Cupriavidus necator N-1: one gene and its partner. The main gene of each other region encodes a partner of the protein of the gene in region 2 in a complex. Links are inferred from orthologs where the notes say so. Each region holds a gene or a part of one and is shown on either strand. Other genes may lie near its edges.

Region 1 (9,608 bases), on a different replicon or contig from region 2:
GCCGACGGCATGGCGGGCACTCGGCACGATTCCAACCAGGAGTTGGTCGGCCAGGGCATCGCCAATATCCTGGCGCCGCTGTTCGGCGGGTTTGCCGCCACCGGCGCCATCGCCCGCACCGCCACCAATATCCGCAATGGCGGCAACAGCCCGCTGGCCGGCGTGGTGCATGCGCTCACGCTGGTGATGGTGCTGCTGTTCCTGGCGCCGCTCGCGGCCAGCGTGCCACTGGCGACGCTGGCCGCGATCCTGTTCGTGGTGGCCTACAACATGAGCGAGGGGCGCCAGTTCGCGCGCATGGTCCGCCGCGCGCCGCGCGCCGACGTGGCCATCCTGCTGATCACCTTCACCCTGACCGTGCTGACCGACCTGGTGGTGGCGGTCAATATCGGCGTGATCCTGGCCATGCTGCAGTTCCTGCGGCGCATGTCGGCGTCAGTGGAGGTGGCGCGCCAGGATGCCGTGGACGTAGAGCGCGAACTGGGCGACGCCAGCACCGGCCCGGCCGCGCGGATGCCGCCGAGCGTGCTGGTCTATGTGATCGACGGGCCGTTCTTCTTCGGTGCTGTGGAAGCCTGCGAGCGCGCGCTGGTGCAGACCCATACCGAGCCGCGCGTGCTGTTGATCCGCCTTGGCCGCGTGCCCTTCATGGACATGACCGGCCTGCAGACGCTGGAGGCCGTGATCGTGACGCTGCAGAAACGCGGCGTGGCGGTGGTGCTGGCCGAAGCCAACGAGCGGGTCAGGGAAAAGCTGGCGCGCGCGGGCGTGCTGGCGGCGCTGGGGGAGGGCAACTATGTGGATTCGCTGGCGCAGGCGGTGCAGCGCTGCAGCGAACTGGCAGGCGAAGGTAACGCCCCGCGCTGAGTTACTTCTTCTGTCGCGTGCTGCCCGCAAGCTTGGCCTTGGTGGCGTATTCCACGCCATGCTGGGCCAGGTATTCGCGGATCAGCTGGCGCACGACCTGCGACGGTGTCAGGTCCTGCGAGGCGCACAGGGTTTCAAAGGCCTTTTTCTTGACCGGATCGATCAGGATGGTAAGGCGGGCGGTCTTGGATTCCATGAGGGGTGTCCGGCTGTCCGGATAGGTCCGGCTTGACGGCAGCGGCGATCGGAAACGCATTATATACAGGGCCGCCGCAGCGCCCGATTGGTGCCAGCACACCGGCGGTCTGCACCCCTCTCCCGCTTACGGGCGAGGGGTGCGTTCACGAGGGGCTGCGGTGTTCGCAGACGCCCTGATCCGGCCACCCCTACACCGCCATCTCCAGATCCGCAATCACCGCCGCCAAAAACCGCGCCGCCTCCCCACCCGTCACCACCCGATGGTCAAAGGTCAGGCTCAGCGGCATCACCCGGTGCACCGCCGGCACGCCGCTGGCCGCCACCACTTCTTCGCGCACGCGCCCGGCACCAAGGATTGCCACGGTCGGCGGCACCACGATGGGCGCGGCATAGCGTCCCGCGATCATGCCGAAATTGGACAGCGTGATGGTGTTGCCGCGCATCTCCTCCGGCGCGATGGTGCGCGCGCGGATATCGGCGCGCATGCGGTCCAGGCCGTGGCGCAGGTCTGCGGCATCGCGGTTGCCGACGTCGCGCAGCACCGGCACGAACAGGCCTTCGGGCAGGTCCGCCGCGATGCCGACGTCGATCTTCTTCAGCACGTGGCGGCGGGCGGTCTGGCCTTCGTACCAGGCATTGAGGCCGGGCTCGGCGCGGCAGCCGGCCACCAGGGCGCGCACCAGCCGGATGGTGACATCGGCGCCGGGCTGCCAGGCGTGGATGTCGGCGTCGTCCATCACGGTGGCGGCGGCCACTTCGGCTTGTGCACGCGCCATGTTCTGCGCCATCGCCCGGCGCACGCCGCGCAGCTGTTCCGGCGCGCCCAGCTCGGCCAGCGTGCTGGCTACCCGCTCGACGTCGGCGGCGGTGACCACGCCCTCGGGGCCCGATGCCGTGGCCATTGCCAGGTCCACCCCCAGCTGGCGCGCCAGCGCGCGCACAGCCGGCGTGGCCTTGACGCGCGCGGCCATGGCCGCGGCGGGTGCCGCGGTGCCCGCAGGCGCGGCTTCATTGACCACGTGCGTGCCGACCTGGACCGAGCCCACCACGGTGCCGGCGTCGGCATCCTCGCCCGCACCCTCGAAGCCGACCAGCGGTGCGCCCAGGTGGACGATATCGCCGGGCTGCGCAAACAGCTTGTCGATGGTGCCGGCATACGGCGACGGGATTTCCACGATGGCCTTGGCCGTCTCCACTGACAGCAGCGGCTGGTCAGCGGCCACGGTCTCGCCGGTCTTGACGTGCCAGGTCACGATCTCGGCCTCCTGCAGGCCTTCGCCCAGGTCGGGCAGCTTGAAGACTCTCATCGGCACTCCTTGCCTATCGTCGGCAATTCCCGCGTTATGCCGCCATCGCCTTGCGCGCCGCGTCGACGATGCGGGCGACGCCAGGCAGGTAGGTATATTCCAGCCGCGCCAGCGGCACCACGGTGTCGAAGCCGGTCACGCGCTGCACCGGCGCGGCCAGTGAGTAGAGGCCCGCGTCGGCCAGCTGCGCCGCGATCTCGGCGCCGAAGCCGGCGGTGCGCGGGGCCTCGTGCACGATCACGCAGCGGCCCGTGCGTGTCACCGATTCCAGGATGGTCTGCATGTCCAGCGGCTTGAGCGTGGCCACGTCGATGACCGTGGTCGTCACGCCCTCGCCGGCCAGTGCGTCCGCGGCGGCGAGCGTCTCCTGCACCATCGCGCCCCAGCTTACCAGCGTGATGTCGCTGCCTTCGCGCAGCGTGAAGCAGGTGTCCAGCGGCAGCGCCGCGCCGTCGTCGGCCACTTCCTGGCGGAACAGGCGGTACAGCCGCGTGGGTTCGAGGAAGATGACCGGGTCCGGATCGGCGATGGCCGCCAGCAGCAGCCCGTACGCGCGTGCGGGCGATGAGGGCACCACCACGCGGATGCCGGGCATATGCGCGAACATCGCTTCCGGGCTTTCGGAATGATGCTCGGGGGCATGGATGCCGGCACCGCAGGGGGAGCGCACCACCATCGGACACGACAGGCGCCCGCGCGTGCGGTGCCGCATGCGTCCGGCGTGGTTGATGATGTGGTCGACCGCCGGGTAGATAAAGCCGGTGAACTGGATCTCGGCCACGGGCTTGAGCCCCATTGCCGCCATGCCGATCGCGGCGCCGACGATGCCGCCTTCTGCCAGCGGCGTATCCATGACGCGCGCCGCGCCAAAGCGCGCCTGCAGGCCCGCGGTGGCGCGGAACACGCCGCCATTGACGCCGATATCCTCGCCCAGCAGCAGCACATCGGGATCGTGATCCAGCGCATGGGCCAGCGCCAGGTTGACTGCTTCGACCAGATTGATTTCCGCCATGGTTCGCTCGTTGTGGTCGCTACGTGGAGGCACAGGGTTCGCTGTTTATCCGTGCGGCGCCGGGAAGCGCCGGGCAATCTCCAGCTGCGCCTGCAATTCGGCCGGCATGGCCGCGTACAGGCAGTCGAACATCGCGGCCGGATCCGGCGGCGGCATGGCCAGGTAAGTCTCGACGGCCTGCGCCACCTGCTGTGAGCAGGCCTTGACCAGCGCTTCCTCGCGCGCCGCGTCCCACGCGTGCAGCGCCAGCAGGTGCGTGCGCAGCCGCAGCAGCGGTTCTTCCTGCCAGTGCGCCTTGACGCTGGCCTCGTCGCGGTAGCGCGAGGCGTCGTCGGCGGTGGTGTGGTCGCCCAGGCGGTAGGTGATGGCCTCGATCAGCGCCGGGCCGCCGCCATCGCGCGCGCGCGCGATGGCCTCGCCGACGCGGTGCCGCACTGCGACCACGTCGTTGCCGTCAACCTGCTCGCCGGGGATGCCGGCGGCAATGGCCTTCTGCGCCAGCGTCTGCGCCGCGGTCTGGCCGCTGCGCGGCATCGAGATTGCCCACTGGTTGTTGTTGATTACGATCACCAGCGGCGCGTGCCACGCGCCGGCCATGTTCATGCCCTCATAGAAATCGCCCTTGGAGGTGCCGCCATCGCCCAGCAGGCAGACCGCCACGCGCGGCTCGCCGCGCAGCTGGAACGCATAGGCGGCTCCGGCCGCGTGGCAGACCTGGGTGCCGATCGGCACGCAGTTGGCAAAGTCATGCGGCGCCGCCGCAAAGCCGCTGCCGCGTTCGTCGCCGCCCCAGTACAGCAGGCTCTCGGTCATGGTGACGCCGCGCACAAACTGCGCTGCGTGATCGCGGTATGAGGGCACCAGCACGTCTTCGGGCCGCATCGCAAAGGCCACGCCCACGCCGATGGCTTCCTGGCCGAGTGCCGAGGCAAAGGTGCCGATCTTGCCGGTGCGCTGCAGCGCAATCGCTTTCAGGTCGAACTGGCGCGTCAGCACCATCGCCTGGTACAGCGGCAGCAGCGCGTCGGGGTTGCTGGCAAGGGGTGGGGGAGGGGATGTGGGGGAGGAGGTGTCGCCCGGCGGGGCAAGGTAGCGCGTGTAGCCGATCTCGAAGCTCGCAACCGTGGACATGGCAGGTCTCTCGATGCTTGTCTCGACAGGATCCGCAGGGACGGCCGCGAGGATCTTCGCAGCGCTGTCCGCAGCAATGATCGCGTTGTGATCCCCGCCATGCTTTTTGGGCGCGGGGGGGACTTGAGCTTGAGTGTAGGGCATTTGCGCGGCGGGCGCGGCGCAAAATCGTCTTGCTGTGCACAATGCGGGTGGTGCTGCCCACAACGCAGAAAAGCGCCTGACGGCGCTTTTCTGCTGGCAACAGCGGTGTGCCTCAGCGCTGGTACGGCGGTTGCACGAAGCCCGCAAAGCGCTGCTGCGTCACGGTCTTGAACTCCGCCGACTCGTAGGCCTCTCGGATGTCCTTGACGAAGGGCTTGTTCAGGTCCGCCGTCTTCACCGCGACCAGGTTCATGTAGTAGTCGGGAATCTTCTCCAGCGCCAGCGCCGAGGTCAGCTTAAGGCCGGAGGCCAGCGCATAGTTGCCGTTGACGAAGGCATAGTCCACGTCATCGAGCGAGCGCGGCAGCTGGGCGGCTTCCAGCTGGATCAGCTTGAGCTTGTGCGGGTTGGCGTCGATGTCGCGCTCGCTGGCGCGGATCGGGTCGGTGCCCGGCTTGAGCGTGACCCAGCCGATCTGCTGCAGGATGGCGATGGCGCGCGCCAGGTTGGTGGGATCGTTCGGCAGCGACACGGTATTGCCGGGCTTCACCTCGGCCAGGCCCTTGTGCTTGCGGCTGTAGATGCCGATCGGCGCGGTCGGCACCTGGATCACGTCGGTCAGCGCCAGCTTGCGGTCGGCCGAGAACTTCTTCAGGTAGGCCACGTGCTGGAAGGCATTGGCGTCGATGGCGCCGTCGGCCAGCGCCAGGTTGGGCTGCACGTAGTCGCTGAACTCAATGATGGTGACCTTGTAGCCGCGCTTTTCCAGCACCGGCTTCACGCCATAGCGGATCTGGTCGGCGTAGGGGCCGGCGGTGGCGCCGAAGCGGATTTCCTTCTTGTCCGGATCGGCCGCGCCCGCACCCTGCATCACGCCCAGTGCCAGCACTGCCGCGGCCAGCCGTGCAACGAAGCCGAATTTCCCGTATTGCATCTGATGCTCCCCGTCATGTTGTTGGAGGCCTGCAGCGTCCCGCTGCGGCGTCGGGTCATTGTATGGAAAGGCAGGCAATAGGCGAACGAGTTATTCCGCATGGTCATATGCCGCTGGTGAATAAGGGTGCCGGCAGCCTGGCTGCACTACGCTGAAGGACAGCGTCACCGGTATGGAGGCGGCCATGCCCGAACAACTTACCCGGCATCCCGAAGTCACGATCCAGGTCTTGCGCAGCGCCGGGGCCAACTGCGGCGAGGGCGCCCCGCAGGCCATCCTCAAGGCCTGCCCGCGCGAGCGCTTCTGCAAGCTGCCGGGCGGGGAGATCTGCGTGTACGGCCTGGACGGGGCGCAGGCGATGACGCAGTTTACGGCTGTCGACTGGCAGTCGCTCGCGCCCCTCGCGCGGGGCCGTGCGGATGTGGGCGCCGCGACGGGCTGGGCGGGGACCACTGCCGCGGTGTTCATTGCCGGGCTCGCCGCCGGTGCGCTGGCGTCCGCGGCCCTGGCACGCTGGCGGCGCAGCCGTGGCCGGGGTTTAGGGGGGTGACGCACCCGCGCTGGCACGTTGTTTGCGGCTTTCTCAGGTCATGACACCGATGCAGTCCGCCTCCAATCGTTTCCACCGGCCAGGGCACGGCGCGGAGCGCCGACTGTCGTGCGGGTTCGGCGCGAACCCGTGCGCGCGCGAAAGCGCACTGCCGGAAACTTTTATCCTGTTTGAAGCCGAGGTAGGCCAGAAATTGCATGCCGGGCTGACGGACGCAGGCCTGCATTCCTGCACATCCCTGCCGCGGCCGGCCTTGCGGCGCGCGGCGACGAGGGGAGGCGCGCAATGATGGGCGCGACGACCTTCTCGGCCATCCGCGAGCACGCGCACTGGCCCGCGTGGCGCCGTGCCATCGGCATCCTGTTCATTGCCGCGGTGCTGGCGCTGATCGCGCGCAAGCTGGGCACCATCGACTGGGACGCGGTGCTGGCAGCGCTGCGCGGCTTCAACGCCCGCACGCTGGTGCCGGCGGCGGCCTTCGTTGCGCTGAGCGGCTTGCTGTACAGCCAGTTCGATCGGCTTGGCTGCCACTATGCCGGACACCCGTTGCCGGCGCGGCGGGTGATGGCGATCTCTTATGTCAGCTACACGCTCAGCCTCAACCTCGGGGCCACGCTGGGGGGCGCGGGCGTGCGTTATCGTCTGTACACGCGCGCCGGGCTGACCCTGCCACAGATCTGGAGCCTGTTCGTGGTGGTGGTGAGCAGCAACTGGCTCGGGTATGCCTTGCTGGCGGGCGGCATCCTGGTGGCGCAGCAGGTGGTGCTGCCGCCGGAATGGGGCATTCCCGCGGCGCTGACACGGGTGCTGGGCGCGCTGATGCTGGCGGTGCCGGCTGCCTACCTGGCTGCCTGTGCTATCTGGCACGGCCGGCACCGGACCGTGCGCGACCATGACATCCATGTGCCGTCGGTGGGCTTCGCGGCGCTGCAGTGCCTGTTGTCGGCGGCCCACTGGATGGCGATGGCGGCCATCCTGCATTCGCTGCTGCATACGCATGCGGGGTACTTCACGGTGCTTGGGGTGTTGCTGGCCTCGGGGCTGGCGGGCGTGGTGGTGCGGATCCCGGGGGGCCTCGGCGTGATCGAGACCGTGTTCCTGACGATGCTGGGCGGGCAGGTGCCGCACGGGCTGCTGCTGGCGGCGCTGATTGTCTATCGCGCGTTGTATTACCTGATTCCGTTGATGATCGGGTCGATCAGCTACTTTGTGCTGGAGGCGCAGGGCAAGCGTGGTGACGGGTAGGTTGTGCTGGCGGTATGCCACCGCCTGCCCTCACCCCGTGCCCCTCTCCCACAAGCGGGAGAGGGGAGCAAATCAGCCGGTCGCTTTGACGTCTGTGGCCTGGGCTCAGGCCGCGAGCGCGCGGTCCAGGTCCTCGATCAGATCATCGATATGCTCGATGCCGACCGAAAGCCGCACCATGTCCTCACTGACGCCAGCCGCCTTCAGTTCATCCGCATTGAGTTGCCGATGCGTGGTCGACGCCGGATGCGTGGCCAGCGACTTGGCATCGCCGATATTGACCAGCCGCGTGAACAGCTGCAGCGCATCCAGGAAGCGCGCGCCGCCTTCGCGGCCGCCTTGCTTCAGGCCGAACGACAAGATGCCGGGACCGCGCCCGCCCAGGTACTTCTGCACCAGCGCGTGGTCGGCATGGTCGGGCAGGCCGGCAAAGTTGACCCAGTCCACCTTGGGATGCTGCTGCAGGTGGCGGGCGATCGCCAGCGCGTTCTCGGTGATGCGGTCCAGCCGCAGCGCCAGGGTCTCGATGCCCTGCAGGATCAGGAAGGCATTGAACGGCGACAGCGCCGCGCCGGTATTGCGCAGCGGCACCACGCGCGCGCGGCCGATATAGGCCGCCGGGCCCAGCGCCTCGGTGTAGACCACGCCGTGGTAGGACACGTCGGGCTCGTTCAGGCGCTTGAAGCGCTCCTTGTGCTGGGCCCACGGGAACTTGCCGCTGTCGATGATGGCGCCGCCGACGCTGTTGCCATGGCCGCCCAGGTACTTGGTCAGCGAATGCACGACGATGTCCGCGCCATGCTCGAACGGCCGGCACAGGTAGGGCGACGGCACCGTGTTGTCGACGATCAGCGGCACGCCGTGGTTGTGCGCCACGCGCGCAATGGCTTCGATATCCACGACGTTGCCGAGCGGGTTGCCCACCGACTCCACGAAGATCGCCTTGGTGCGCGCGTCGATCAGGTCGCCGAAGCTGGCCGGGTTGCGGCCATCGGCAAAGCGGGTCTCGATGCCGGACTGCGGCAGCGTGTGTGCCAGCAGGTTGTAGGTGCCGCCATAGAGCTGGCTCGACGAGACGATGTTGTCGCCGGCCTCGGCAATGGTCTGGATCGCATACGTGATCGCCGCCATGCCGGACGCCAGCGCCAGCGCGCCCACGCCGCCCTCGAGCGCGGCCAGGCGCTGCTCCAGCACGTCGTTGGTCGGGTTCATGATCCGGCTGTAGATATTGCCGGCCACCTTCAGGTCGAACAGGTCGGCGCCGTGCTGGGCGCTGTCGAAGGCGTAGGCCACCGTCTGGTAGATGGGCACGGCCACCGCGCGCGTGGTGGGATCGGGCGAATAGCCGCCATGGACGGCCAGGGTTTCGAGTCTCATCTTCTTCTCTCTTCGTCTCGCTGTTGGGTGCCGGACCGGCGCGACGGGGCAAGGCCTGCCGTGGCGCCGGGCATGCCGAGCGGTGCGCCGCGCGGGCGCACCAGGCCGTGCGATGGTACCAGCCGGCCCGCGCACGCCCCTGCGGCGTGGCCGCTATGGTTGCCGACGGCGCTCGCGCGAGGCAAGGAAACTTATTGCATTTGGATATGCGCGGCGCCGCAGCGCACGGGTCATGCCCCGACCGCGAGCGGCGGTTCTTCCTGCTGCCAGCGCAGGTTCTCCGGCCGGCGCAGCCCCAGGTGCTCGCGTAGCGTGGTGCCCGTATAGCCGTCGCGAAAGAGCCCGCGCCGGCGCAGCTCCGGCAGCACCAGTTCGATGAAGTCATCGAGCCCGCCCGGCAACCAGGGCGGCATGACATTGAAACCATCGGCGGCCTCGCCCTCGAACCACGCCTGCAGCTGGTCGGCGATGGACTGTGGCGTGCCGTGGATCGACCAGTGGCCGCGTGCGGTGGCCACGCGCAGGCACAGCTGGCGGATGGTGAGCCGCTCGCGCCGGGCCAGGCCGGTAACCAGCTGGAAGCGGCTCCTGGCGCCGTTCGGTTCGGCCAGGTTGTCGGGCAGCGGGCCGTCCAGCGGATAGCCGCTCAGGTCGATCCCGCCCAGGTGCTGCGACAGCAGGGCCAGCCCCACCGACGGATGGATCAGGCTTTGCAGCGCTTCGAATTTCTCCCGCGCCTCGGCCTCGCTGCGGCCTACCACCGGGAACACGCCAGGCAGGATCTTGAGCTGGTCGGGCGTGCGGCCATAGCGCGCGAGCCGCGCCTTCAGGCCACGATAGAAG
Region 2 (9,470 bases):
CCATTTCCTCGGCGGCCTTGCGCGCGGTGATGTCGGTGGCGATCTGCATCTGCGCCAGGTGGCCGTCGACCCACTGGATATAGCGGCGGCGCACTTCGAACCATTTCTGCATGTCCGGCACGAACACTTCGCGCGCATCCGATGCGTACGGCATCAGCTCGGACGCCGGCAGGCCGGCATAGGCGTCGACATAGTCGGTGTTGTCGCTGGAGACCTGGTCCTTGTCGAGGTCGTCGCCGGCCAGCTTCAGGTGGCCCTCGGCCTCCCAGCCGAACAGCTGCCGGTAATAGCGGTTGGCAAAGAGCAGCTCCGCCTTGTCGGTGGCCAGCACCGACACCGCGGCGTCCAGGCTCTCCAGCACCGTGGTGAAGCGGTCATGCGCCGCGGCTAGTTCCTCGCGCGCGCGCTTGGGCTCGGTGATGTCCGTCATCGAGCTCATCCAGCCGGTATGGCGGCCGCGGCTGTCCACCAGCGGCGACACGTACATGCGCGCATAGAAGCTGCTGCCGTCGCGGCGCATCACGCGCATCTCATAGCCGCCGGCGGGCGACTTGCCCTGCAGGGTCAGGTCGATCTGCTTCTGCATCTCCTGCTGGTCGTTGGGCGGCCAGTAGGGGAAGGGCGGCAGGCGCCCGACCAGGTCGTTCTCCTGCCAGCCGGTCATGCGGCAGAAGGCCGGGTTGACATAGGTGATGCGGCCGTTCAGGTCGAGCGCGCGCAGGCCGATCAGCATCGAGTTTTCCATCGCGCGCCGGAACGAGGTCTCGGCCAGCAGCGCGCGCTGCGCCTCGGAGCGGCGGCTGGTGTGGCGCCACATGCTCCACAGGCTCCACAGCAGGAAGCACGACAGCCCCACCACCAGCCACAGCAGCATGTTGTTGGGCAGGTTCGACGCCGACGGGTAGGCATCGGCGCGCAGCGACAGCGAGTGGCCCGGCGGATCCAGCAGCACCTCGTACGACAGCGCATTGCCCGGCACTGGCCGCAATGAGGTGCTGGCGCGGGTCTGGTTGTTCTTGTCGATCAGCGAGAAGCGGTAGCGCTCGGTCAGCTCGGGCGGCAGCAGGTGCGTCAGGATGCCGTTGATCGAGTACAGCGCGCCGAGCGTGCCGAGGAACTCGTTGTCGCGCACGATCGGCACTTCCATCAGCATGAAGCTGTCGCCGCGGTCGTTGACCAGCGGGCGCGAATAGACCACGCGCTGGGTCTCGCGCGCGGCGTCGAAGGTGTCGAGCACTTCGGGCTCGAGCGGCTGGTCTTGGGTCTCGCGCAGGCGGCTGGCGAATTCCGAGGTCGATGGCAGCGACCAGCGGCCGCGCTTGGTGGCATCGAGCCAGTTGATGAAGACGATCTCGGGGTTTTCGCGCAGGATTTCCTGCGCCGCGGTGCGGTAGGCGCCTTGCTCGAGCTGCGCGGCGGCGATGTCGCGCGCCAGCGAGGCCAGCTGGTCCTGGTTGCTCAGCAGCGACAGACGCACGCGCTGCTGTGCCCAGGCGGCGTCGCGGTACAGGGCGTCGCGTTGCTGCTGGCGCTCGGTCTCGTGCAGGGACCACAGGATCACGCCCATGGCCACCGTGAACAGTACGATGGCAACCAGCGGGATGAACATGAACCAGCTGGTGGCCACCAGGTTGCGCCAGCGCAGCCACCACAGCCCGCGCGGTGCGGCCACGGGGGCGCCGTCGTCGGGGCCCAGCGCCTCGATCGGCCCCAGTCCGGCCGCCGGCGAAGGGGCGTGCGCGGGATCGCCTCCGGCCGCCTTGGCTGATCCCGACGCGTCGGGAGGAAGCATGGCTGCACGCAGGCTGGAGAGAAGTCGGTCGAAAAACGGCATGGGAGGGATTGACGGCTGACCGACCAGTGTACCGAGATTATTGCGGTGCGTCGCTTGGGGAAAGCGCCAATGAAAACATTGCTGCTGCGGCCGGTGCGGGCAGGCTTATGGCGCATGGCGGGCCGGTCCGGTGGTGATTCTTGGTGCGCTGCCGCATAATTCCACATTATAAAAAACGATATCGCAATTTGAAAATTTCACTTGTGTTGGACTTTGCGCTTCCATAGAATCGGTTCGACCCCAGAATGCGGGCGGTAGCCATGTGCCTGCCGCGCGGAGAGACCGGAACAGGTTTCCCGGCGGCGGCCCGATGCAAGGCGGCATGGCACCGGATCCGCAAGTCGGTGCGAGTCATACGTAAAGTCGTGTCCAGGCGCTGCCAGCGCGGGCGCGGAAGCAAAGAATTCACCCAGGAGACAGTCATGTCCGCCGTACCAGAGCAGATTCTCGGCGCCTCGAGCGCCAACGACGCCGATCCCCAGGAGACCCATGAATGGCTCGACGCCCTGCAGGGCGTCCTGGCCGCCGAAGGTCCGGCGCGCGCCGCTTTCCTGATCGACAAGCAGATCGAATACGCACGCGTGAACGGCGTCACCCAGCCGTTCCACGCCGAGACGCAGTACATCAACACGATTCCGGTCGAGCAGCAGGCCCGCATCCCCGGCGACCAGGACATCGAGCACCGCATCCGCTCGTACACCCGCTGGAACGCCATGGCGATGGTGCTGCGCGCGAACAAGCACACCAACGTCGGCGGCCACATCTCGTCGTTCGCCTCGGCTGCCACGTTGTATGACGTCGGCTACAACCACTTCTGGCGCGCCCCGTCGGAAGCCAGCGGCGGCGACCTGGTCTTCGTGCAGGGCCACTCGGCTCCGGGCGTGTATTCGCGCGCCTTCCTGCTCGGCCGCCTGACCCAGGACCAGCTCGACAACTTCCGCCAGGAGGTGGACGGCAAGGGCATCTCGTCCTACCCGCACCCATGGCTGATGCCGGACTTCTGGCAGTTCCCGACGGTGTCGATGGGCCTGGGCCCGATCATGGCCATCTACCAGGCCCGCTTCATGAAGTACCTGGACAGCCGCGGCCTGGCCAAGGCCGGCGACCGCAAGGTCTGGGCCTTCCTGGGCGACGGCGAGACCGACGAGCCGGAATCGCTGGGCGCGATCGGCATGGCCGGCCGCGAGAAACTCGACAACCTGGTCTTCGTCATCAACTGCAACCTGCAGCGCCTGGACGGTCCGGTGCGCGGCAACGGCAAGATCATCCAGGAACTGGAATCCGAATTCCGCGGTGCCGGCTGGAACGTGATCAAGGTGGTGTGGGGCAGCAAGTGGGATTCCCTGCTGGCGCGCGACACCAAGGGCCTGCTGATGAAGCGCATGATGGAATGCGTCGACGGCGAGTATCAGACTATGAAGGCCAAGGACGGCGCCTACGTCCGCGAGCATTTCTTCAACACGCCTGAACTGAAGGCGATGGTGGCCGACTGGTCCGACGACGATATCTGGCGCCTGAACCGCGGCGGCCACGATCCGCACAAGATCTACGCCGCCTACAAGGCTGCCAGCGAGCACAAGGGCCAGCCCACGCTGATCCTGGCCAAGACCATCAAGGGCTATGGCATGGGCGACGCCGGCCAGGCCATGAACGTGGCCCACCAGCAGAAGAAGATGCCGGTGGACGCGATCCGCAAGTTCCGCGACCAGTTCAATCTCCCCGTTGCCGACGACCAGCTGGAAGATGTGCCGTACATCACCTTCCCGGAAGGTTCGAAGGAACTGGAATACATGCGCCAGGCGCGGCAGAACCTGGGCGGCTACCTGCCGGCCCGCCGCCAGAAGGCCGAAGCCCTACCGGTCCCGCAACTGTCCGCGTTCGAGGCGCTGCTGAAGGCCACCGGCGAGGGCCGAGAAGTGTCCACCACCATGGCCTTCGTGCGTATCCTGAACACCCTGCTGAAAGACAAGCAGATCGGCAAGCACGTGGTGCCCATCGTCCCGGACGAGTCGCGCACCTTCGGCATGGAAGGCCTGTTCCGCCAGGTCGGCATCTGGAACCAGGAAGGCCAGAAGTACGTGCCGGAAGACCATGACCAGCTGATGTTCTACAAGGAATCGCAGACTGGCCAGGTGCTGCAGGAAGGCATCAACGAAGCCGGCGCCATGTGCGACTGGATCGCCGCCGCCACGTCGTACTCGACGCACGGCGTGCAGATGATCCCCTTCTATATCTACTACTCGATGTTCGGCATCCAGCGGATCGGCGACCTGTGCTGGGCCGCTGCCGACATGCGCTCGCGCGGTTTCCTGCTGGGCGGCACCGCCGGCCGCACCACGCTGAACGGCGAAGGCCTGCAGCATGAAGACGGCCACTCGCACGTGTTCCACGCCGCCATCCCGAACTGCATCTCGTACGACCCGACCTTCCAGTACGAACTGGCGGTGGTCATGCAGGACGGCCTGCGCCGCATGTACGCCGAGCAGGAAGACGTCTACTACTACCTGACGGTGATGAACGAGAACTACGAGCATCCGGAAATGCCGGCTGGCGTAGAGCAGGACATCGTCAAGGGCATGTACCAGTTCCGCAAGGGCGTCGAGAACAGCAACGCGCCGCGCGTGCAGCTGCTGGGCTCGGGCACGATCTTCCGCGAAGTGATCGCCGCTGCTGACCTCCTCAAGAAGGACTGGGGCGTGGAGTCGGACCTGTGGGGCTGCCCGAGCTTCACCGAACTGGCCCGCGAAGGCCACGACGTCGAGCGCTTCAACCTGCTGCACCCGACCGAGACCCCGCGCGAATCGCACGTGGCCAAGAGCCTGAAGTCGGCCCGCGGCCCGGTGATCGCCTCCACCGACTACGTACGCGCCTTTGCCGAGCAGATCCGTCCGTTCGTGCCGCGCCGCTATGTGGTGCTGGGCACCGACGGCTTCGGCCGCTCGGATACGCGCGAGAAGCTGCGCCACTTCTTTGAAGTGGACCGCTACTGGGTCACGCTGGCCGCGCTCAAGGCGCTGGCCGACGAGGGTGCGATCGGCCGCGACAAGGTCGCCGAGGCCATCAAGAAGTACAACCTCGATCCGAACAAGCCCAACCCGATGTCGGTCTGATCCGGCAGCCAGCACCAACCCCCGCAGTACGGCAACGCCGTGCCGCGGGCGCCCCGGCCAGAGCCCGGACGGCGCCTTGCGGCATGGCGGCGTGACAGAAGCGGGCGGCGAAGGTAATCTCGCCGCTTGCGGACGTCGCGCGTGCCGGCCTGCCCAGGAGACACTGAATGAGTCAAGCGATTGAAATCAAGGTGCCGGATATCGGCGACTATGACGCCGTTCCCGTCATTGAAGTGCATGTGAAACCCGGCGACAGCATCGACGCGGAAGACGCGCTGGTGACGCTGGAGTCGGACAAGGCCACCATGGACGTGCCCTCGCCGCAGGGCGGCGTGGTCAAGGAAGTCAGGATCAAGGTTGGCGACAACGTCGCCGAAGGCTCGGTGCTGGTGATGCTGGAGCCGGCCGGCCAGGCCGCTGCTGCGCCCGCGCCTGCAGCCGCACCGGCGCCTGCCGCCGCTGCACCGGCCCCGGCAGCCGCCGCAGCCCCCGCAGCCCCCGCGCCGGCTCCGGCCGCAGCGCCGGCTGGCGGTGGCGGCATCATCGAGGTGAAGGTGCCTGATATCGGCGACTACGACGCCGTGCCGGTCATCGAAGTTCACGTCAAGGCGGGCGACACCATCAATGCCGAAGACGCCGTGGTGACGCTGGAGTCCGACAAGGCCACCATGGACGTGCCGTCGCCGCAAGGCGGCGTGGTCAAGGAAGTCAAGGTCAAGGTCGGTGACAACGTCGCCGAAGGCACGCTGCTGCTGATCCTGGAAGGCGCCGCCGCAGCCGCCGCCCCGGCCGCTGCCGCCGCGGCACCGGCTCCGGCTCCGGCTGCCAGCGCGCCCGCACCGGCGCCGGCCCCCGCAGCCGCCGCCCCGGCTCCGGCCGCAGCGCCTGCTGCCGCGCCGGCCGCCGCTGGCGCAATCGGCAAGGCCGCCCACGCCAGCCCCTCGGTGCGCAAGTTCGCACGCGAGCTGGGCGTGGACGTGTCGCGCGTGCCGGGTACCGGCCCCAAGGGCCGTATCACCCAGGAAGACGTGCAGGGCTACGTCAAGGGCGTGATGAGCGGCCAGGCCGCCGCGCCCGCGCAGGCCGCCGCGGCTGGTGCCGGTGGTGGCGAGCTCGGCCTGCTGCCGTGGCCGAAGGTCGATTTCACCCGCTTCGGCGAGGTCGAAAGCAAGGCCCTGTCGCGCATCAAGAAGATCTCGGGCGCCAACCTGCACCGCAACTGGGTCATGATCCCGCACGTCACCAACCATGACGAAGCGGACATCACCGAACTGGAAGCCTTCCGCGTCCAGCTGAACAAGGAAAACGAAAAGGCCGGCATCAAGGTGACGATGCTCGCCTTCATGATCAAGGCCACGGTGGCGGCGCTGAAGAAGTTCCCGAACTTCAATGCCTCGCTGGACGGTGACAACCTCGTGCTGAAGAAGTACTTCAACGTCGGTTTCGCCGCGGACACCCCGAACGGCCTGGTCGTGCCGGTGATCAAGGACGCCGACAAGAAGGGCGTGCTGGAGATCAGCCAGGAAATGAACGAACTGGCCAAGCTGGCACGCGACGGCAAGCTCAAGCCGGACCAGATGCAGGGCGGCTGCTTCTCGATCTCGTCGCTGGGCGGCATTGGCGGCACGTACTTCACGCCGATCATCAATGCGCCGGAAGTGGCCATCATGGGCGTGTGCAAGTCGTACCAGAAGCCCGTGTGGGACGGCAAGCAGTTCGTGCCGCGCCTGACGCTGCCACTGTCGCTGTCGTGGGACCACCGCGTCATCGACGGTGCCGAGGCCGCGCGCTTCAACACGTACTTCGGGCAACTGCTGGCGGATTTCCGCCGGATCCTGCTGTAAGCGGGGTTGCGCCGGGCAGGCCGACGGCCTGGCCTGCCCGGCGCACCACGCGCAACCGGGAGCGAGCCATGACTACCTGCGTGGTCGTCAGGAAGGGCGCCGAGGTGGCCATCGCGGCAGACGCGCTGGTCACCTTTGGCGACACGCGCCTGTCGCGTGCCTACGAGCGCAACCAGAAGGTGTTCCCGGTGGGCGACGGCTTTATCGCGCTGGCCGGGACCACCGCGCACTTCCCGGTCATGCGCACGCTGCTGGCGGGGCTGGGCGAGGAGTGCCGGCTGGGCTCGCGCGACGACGTGTTCCGCACCTTCCTGAAGGTGCATGAGAAGCTGAAGTCGGACTATTTCGTCAACACCAAGGAAGACGAGGACGATCCCTACGAGTCGTCGCAGATCGTATGCCTGATCGCCAATCCGGCGGGCATCTTCGGCGTCTATTCGTACCGCGAGGTGTTTTCGTTCGACCGCTTCTGGGGCATCGGCTCGGGCCGCAACTACGCGCTGGGCGCGATGCATGCGGTCTATGACCGGCCGGACCTGGATGCGGGCGAGATCGCGCGTATCGGCGTCGATGCGGGCGTGGAGTTCGACAAGAGTTCGGCGGGGCCGATCGAGGTGCACACCGTGCGGCTGCACGAGGGTGACGCCGCACCGGCGGCGGTGGCTGGCGGTACCGCGGGTGGCAATCCGTCGACCGGCAATACAGCACCCGACAGCGCGGCAACCAACAACGACGGCGCGCCCTGAAGCCGAGAGGCGGGCGCGCATAGAGGAGCAAACATGAGTGTGATCGAAGTCAAGGTGCCGGATATCGGCGATTTCGACGCGGTGGAAGTGATCGAGGTGCTGGTCAAGGCCGGCGACACGGTCGAAGTGGAACAGTCCCTGATCGTGCTGGAATCCGACAAGGCCAGCATGGACGTGCCGTCGTCGGCCGCCGGCAAGGTGGTTGAGGTCAAGGTCAAGGTCGGCGACAAGGTCGGCCAGGGCGCGGTGATCTGCACCATCGAGGCCCAGCAGGCCGCGGCCGCCCCGGCGCCCGCGCAAGCCCCGGCACCGGCGCAGGCTCCCGCACCCGCGGCGGCTGCTCCGGCCCCGGCTCCTGCCGCCGCCAGCCACAGCGGCGGCGCCGATATCCAGTGCGAGATGCTGGTGCTGGGCGCCGGCCCCGGCGGCTATTCGGCCGCTTTCCGCGCCGCAGACCTGGGCATGAACACCGTGCTGGTGGAGCGCTACGGCACCCTGGGCGGCGTCTGCCTGAATGTGGGCTGCATCCCGTCCAAGGCGCTGCTGCACAACGCCGCCGTGATCGACGAAGCCAAGGCGCTGGCTGCGCACGGCATCCTGTTCGGCGAAGCCAAGATCGACCTGGACGGCCTGCGCCACTACAAGAACCAGGTGGTCGGCAAGCTGACCGGCGGCCTGGCCGGCATGGCCAAGGCGCGCAAGGTGCAGGTGGTGCGCGGCGTCGGCAATTTCCTCGACCCGCATCACCTGGAGGTGGAGCTGACTGAAGGCGAGGGCAAGCAGACCACCGGCAAGAAGACCGTGATCCGTTTCGAGAAGGCCATCATCGCCGCCGGCAGCCAGGCGGTGAAGCTGCCCTTCATCCCCGAAGACCCGCGCATCGTCGACTCGACCGGCGCGCTGGAGCTGCCCGAAGTGCCCAACAAGATGCTGGTCATTGGCGGCGGCATCATCGGCCTGGAAATGGCCACGGTGTACAGCACGCTGGGTGCCGACATCGACGTCGTGGAAATGCTCGACGGCCTGATGAACGGCGCTGACCGCGACCTGGTCAAGGTCTGGGAAAAGAAAAACAAGGACCGCTTCGGCAAGGTCATGCTGAAGACCAAGACCGTCGGCGTGGAAGCCAAATCGGACGGCATCTACGTCAAGTTCGAAGGCGAGGCCGCACCGGCCGAGCCGCAGCGCTACGACCTGGTGCTGGTGTCGGTAGGCCGCTCGCCCAACGGCAAGCGCATCAGCGCCGAGAAGGCAGGCGTTGCCGTGACCGACCGCGGCTTTATCAACGTCGACAATCAGTTGCGCACCAACGTGCCGCATATCTTTGCGATCGGCGATATCGTCGGCCAGCCGATGCTGGCGCACAAGGCCGTGCACGAAGCCCACGTGGCGGCGGAAGCCGCCCATGGCGAGAAGGCCTACTTCGATGCCAAGCAGATCCCGTCGGTGGCCTTCACCGATCCGGAAGTGGCCTGGGCCGGCCTGACCGAAGACGAATGCAAGGCGAATGGGATCAAGTACAGCAAGGGCGTGTTCCCCTGGGCGGCTTCGGGCCGCGCCATCGCCAACGGCCGCGACGAGGGCTTCACCAAGCTGATCTTCGACGAGGAAACCCATCGCGTGATCGGCGGCGGCATCGTCGGCACGCATGCCGGCGACCTGATCAGCGAGGTCTGCCTGGCGATCGAGATGGGCGCCGACGCGGTGGATATCGGCAAGACCATCCATCCGCACCCGACGCTGGGTGAGTCGATCGGCATGGCGGCGGAGATCTATGAAGGTACGTGTACTGACGTGCCGCCGCCGCGCAAGCGCTGAGCGCCGGTCGCCGCAAGCGAGAAAGCCCGCCTGTCCAGGCGGGCTTTCTCATGGGCAATTATGCAATTAACCGCCAGGATTTGGCGGCGTCCGCGAGATCTGGTGCCACAACCGCTTG

Evidence for each region.
Region 1: the proteins of aceF (region 2) and CNE_RS28870 are in contact, whole or in part, in a crystal structure (PDB 1W85), measured with the Geobacillus stearothermophilus proteins. The link is inferred for Cupriavidus necator N-1 from one-to-one orthologs. Residues at the interface, in WP_033016211.1 of Geobacillus stearothermophilus: Val129, Ile130, Ala131, Met132, Pro133, Arg136, Lys137, Arg157; in WP_033016213.1 of Geobacillus stearothermophilus: Ile282, Leu283, Ser284, Leu285, Glu286, Phe325.

The regions. Positions count from the first base shown.
Region 1 is NC_015723.1:2,388,017-2,397,624, reverse strand. Bases 1,396-4,382 are described here. They hold CNE_RS28870 (alpha-ketoacid dehydrogenase subunit beta), read right to left. Parts: upstream 3,385-4,382; coding sequence 2,407-3,384; downstream 1,396-2,406. Other genes in these bases: pdhA (pyruvate dehydrogenase (acetyl-transferring) E1 component subunit alpha), read right to left, coding at 3,430-4,382; CNE_RS28875 (dihydrolipoamide acetyltransferase family protein), read right to left, coding at 1,396-2,372. Outside these bases: CNE_RS28885 (SulP family inorganic anion transporter), read left to right, coding at 1-867; CNE_RS28880 (hypothetical protein), read right to left, coding at 869-1,063; more of CNE_RS28875, read right to left, coding at 1,254-1,395; more of pdhA, read right to left, coding at 4,383-4,515; CNE_RS28860 (MetQ/NlpA family ABC transporter substrate-binding protein), read right to left, coding at 4,772-5,593; CNE_RS28855 (hypothetical protein), read left to right, coding at 5,778-6,143; CNE_RS28850 (lysylphosphatidylglycerol synthase domain-containing protein), read left to right, coding at 6,429-7,388; CNE_RS28845 (O-acetylhomoserine aminocarboxypropyltransferase/cysteine synthase family protein), read right to left, coding at 7,494-8,765; CNE_RS28840 (LLM class flavin-dependent oxidoreductase), read right to left, coding at 8,996-9,608. UniProt on the Bacillus subtilis protein: The pyruvate dehydrogenase complex catalyzes the overall conversion of pyruvate to acetyl-CoA and CO(2).
Region 2 is NC_015726.1:1,407,264-1,416,733, forward strand. Bases 4,601-7,449 are described here. They hold aceF (dihydrolipoyllysine-residue acetyltransferase), read left to right. Parts: upstream 4,601-5,111; coding sequence 5,112-6,788; downstream 6,789-7,449. Other genes in these bases: aceE (pyruvate dehydrogenase (acetyl-transferring), homodimeric type), read left to right, coding at 4,601-4,944; CNE_RS06820 (Ntn hydrolase family protein), read left to right, coding at 6,857-7,449. Outside these bases: CNE_RS06805 (PAS domain S-box protein), read right to left, coding at 1-1,834; more of aceE, read left to right, coding at 2,257-4,600; more of CNE_RS06820, read left to right, coding at 7,450-7,534; lpdA (dihydrolipoyl dehydrogenase), read left to right, coding at 7,568-9,352. UniProt on the Bacillus subtilis protein: The pyruvate dehydrogenase complex catalyzes the overall conversion of pyruvate to acetyl-CoA and CO(2).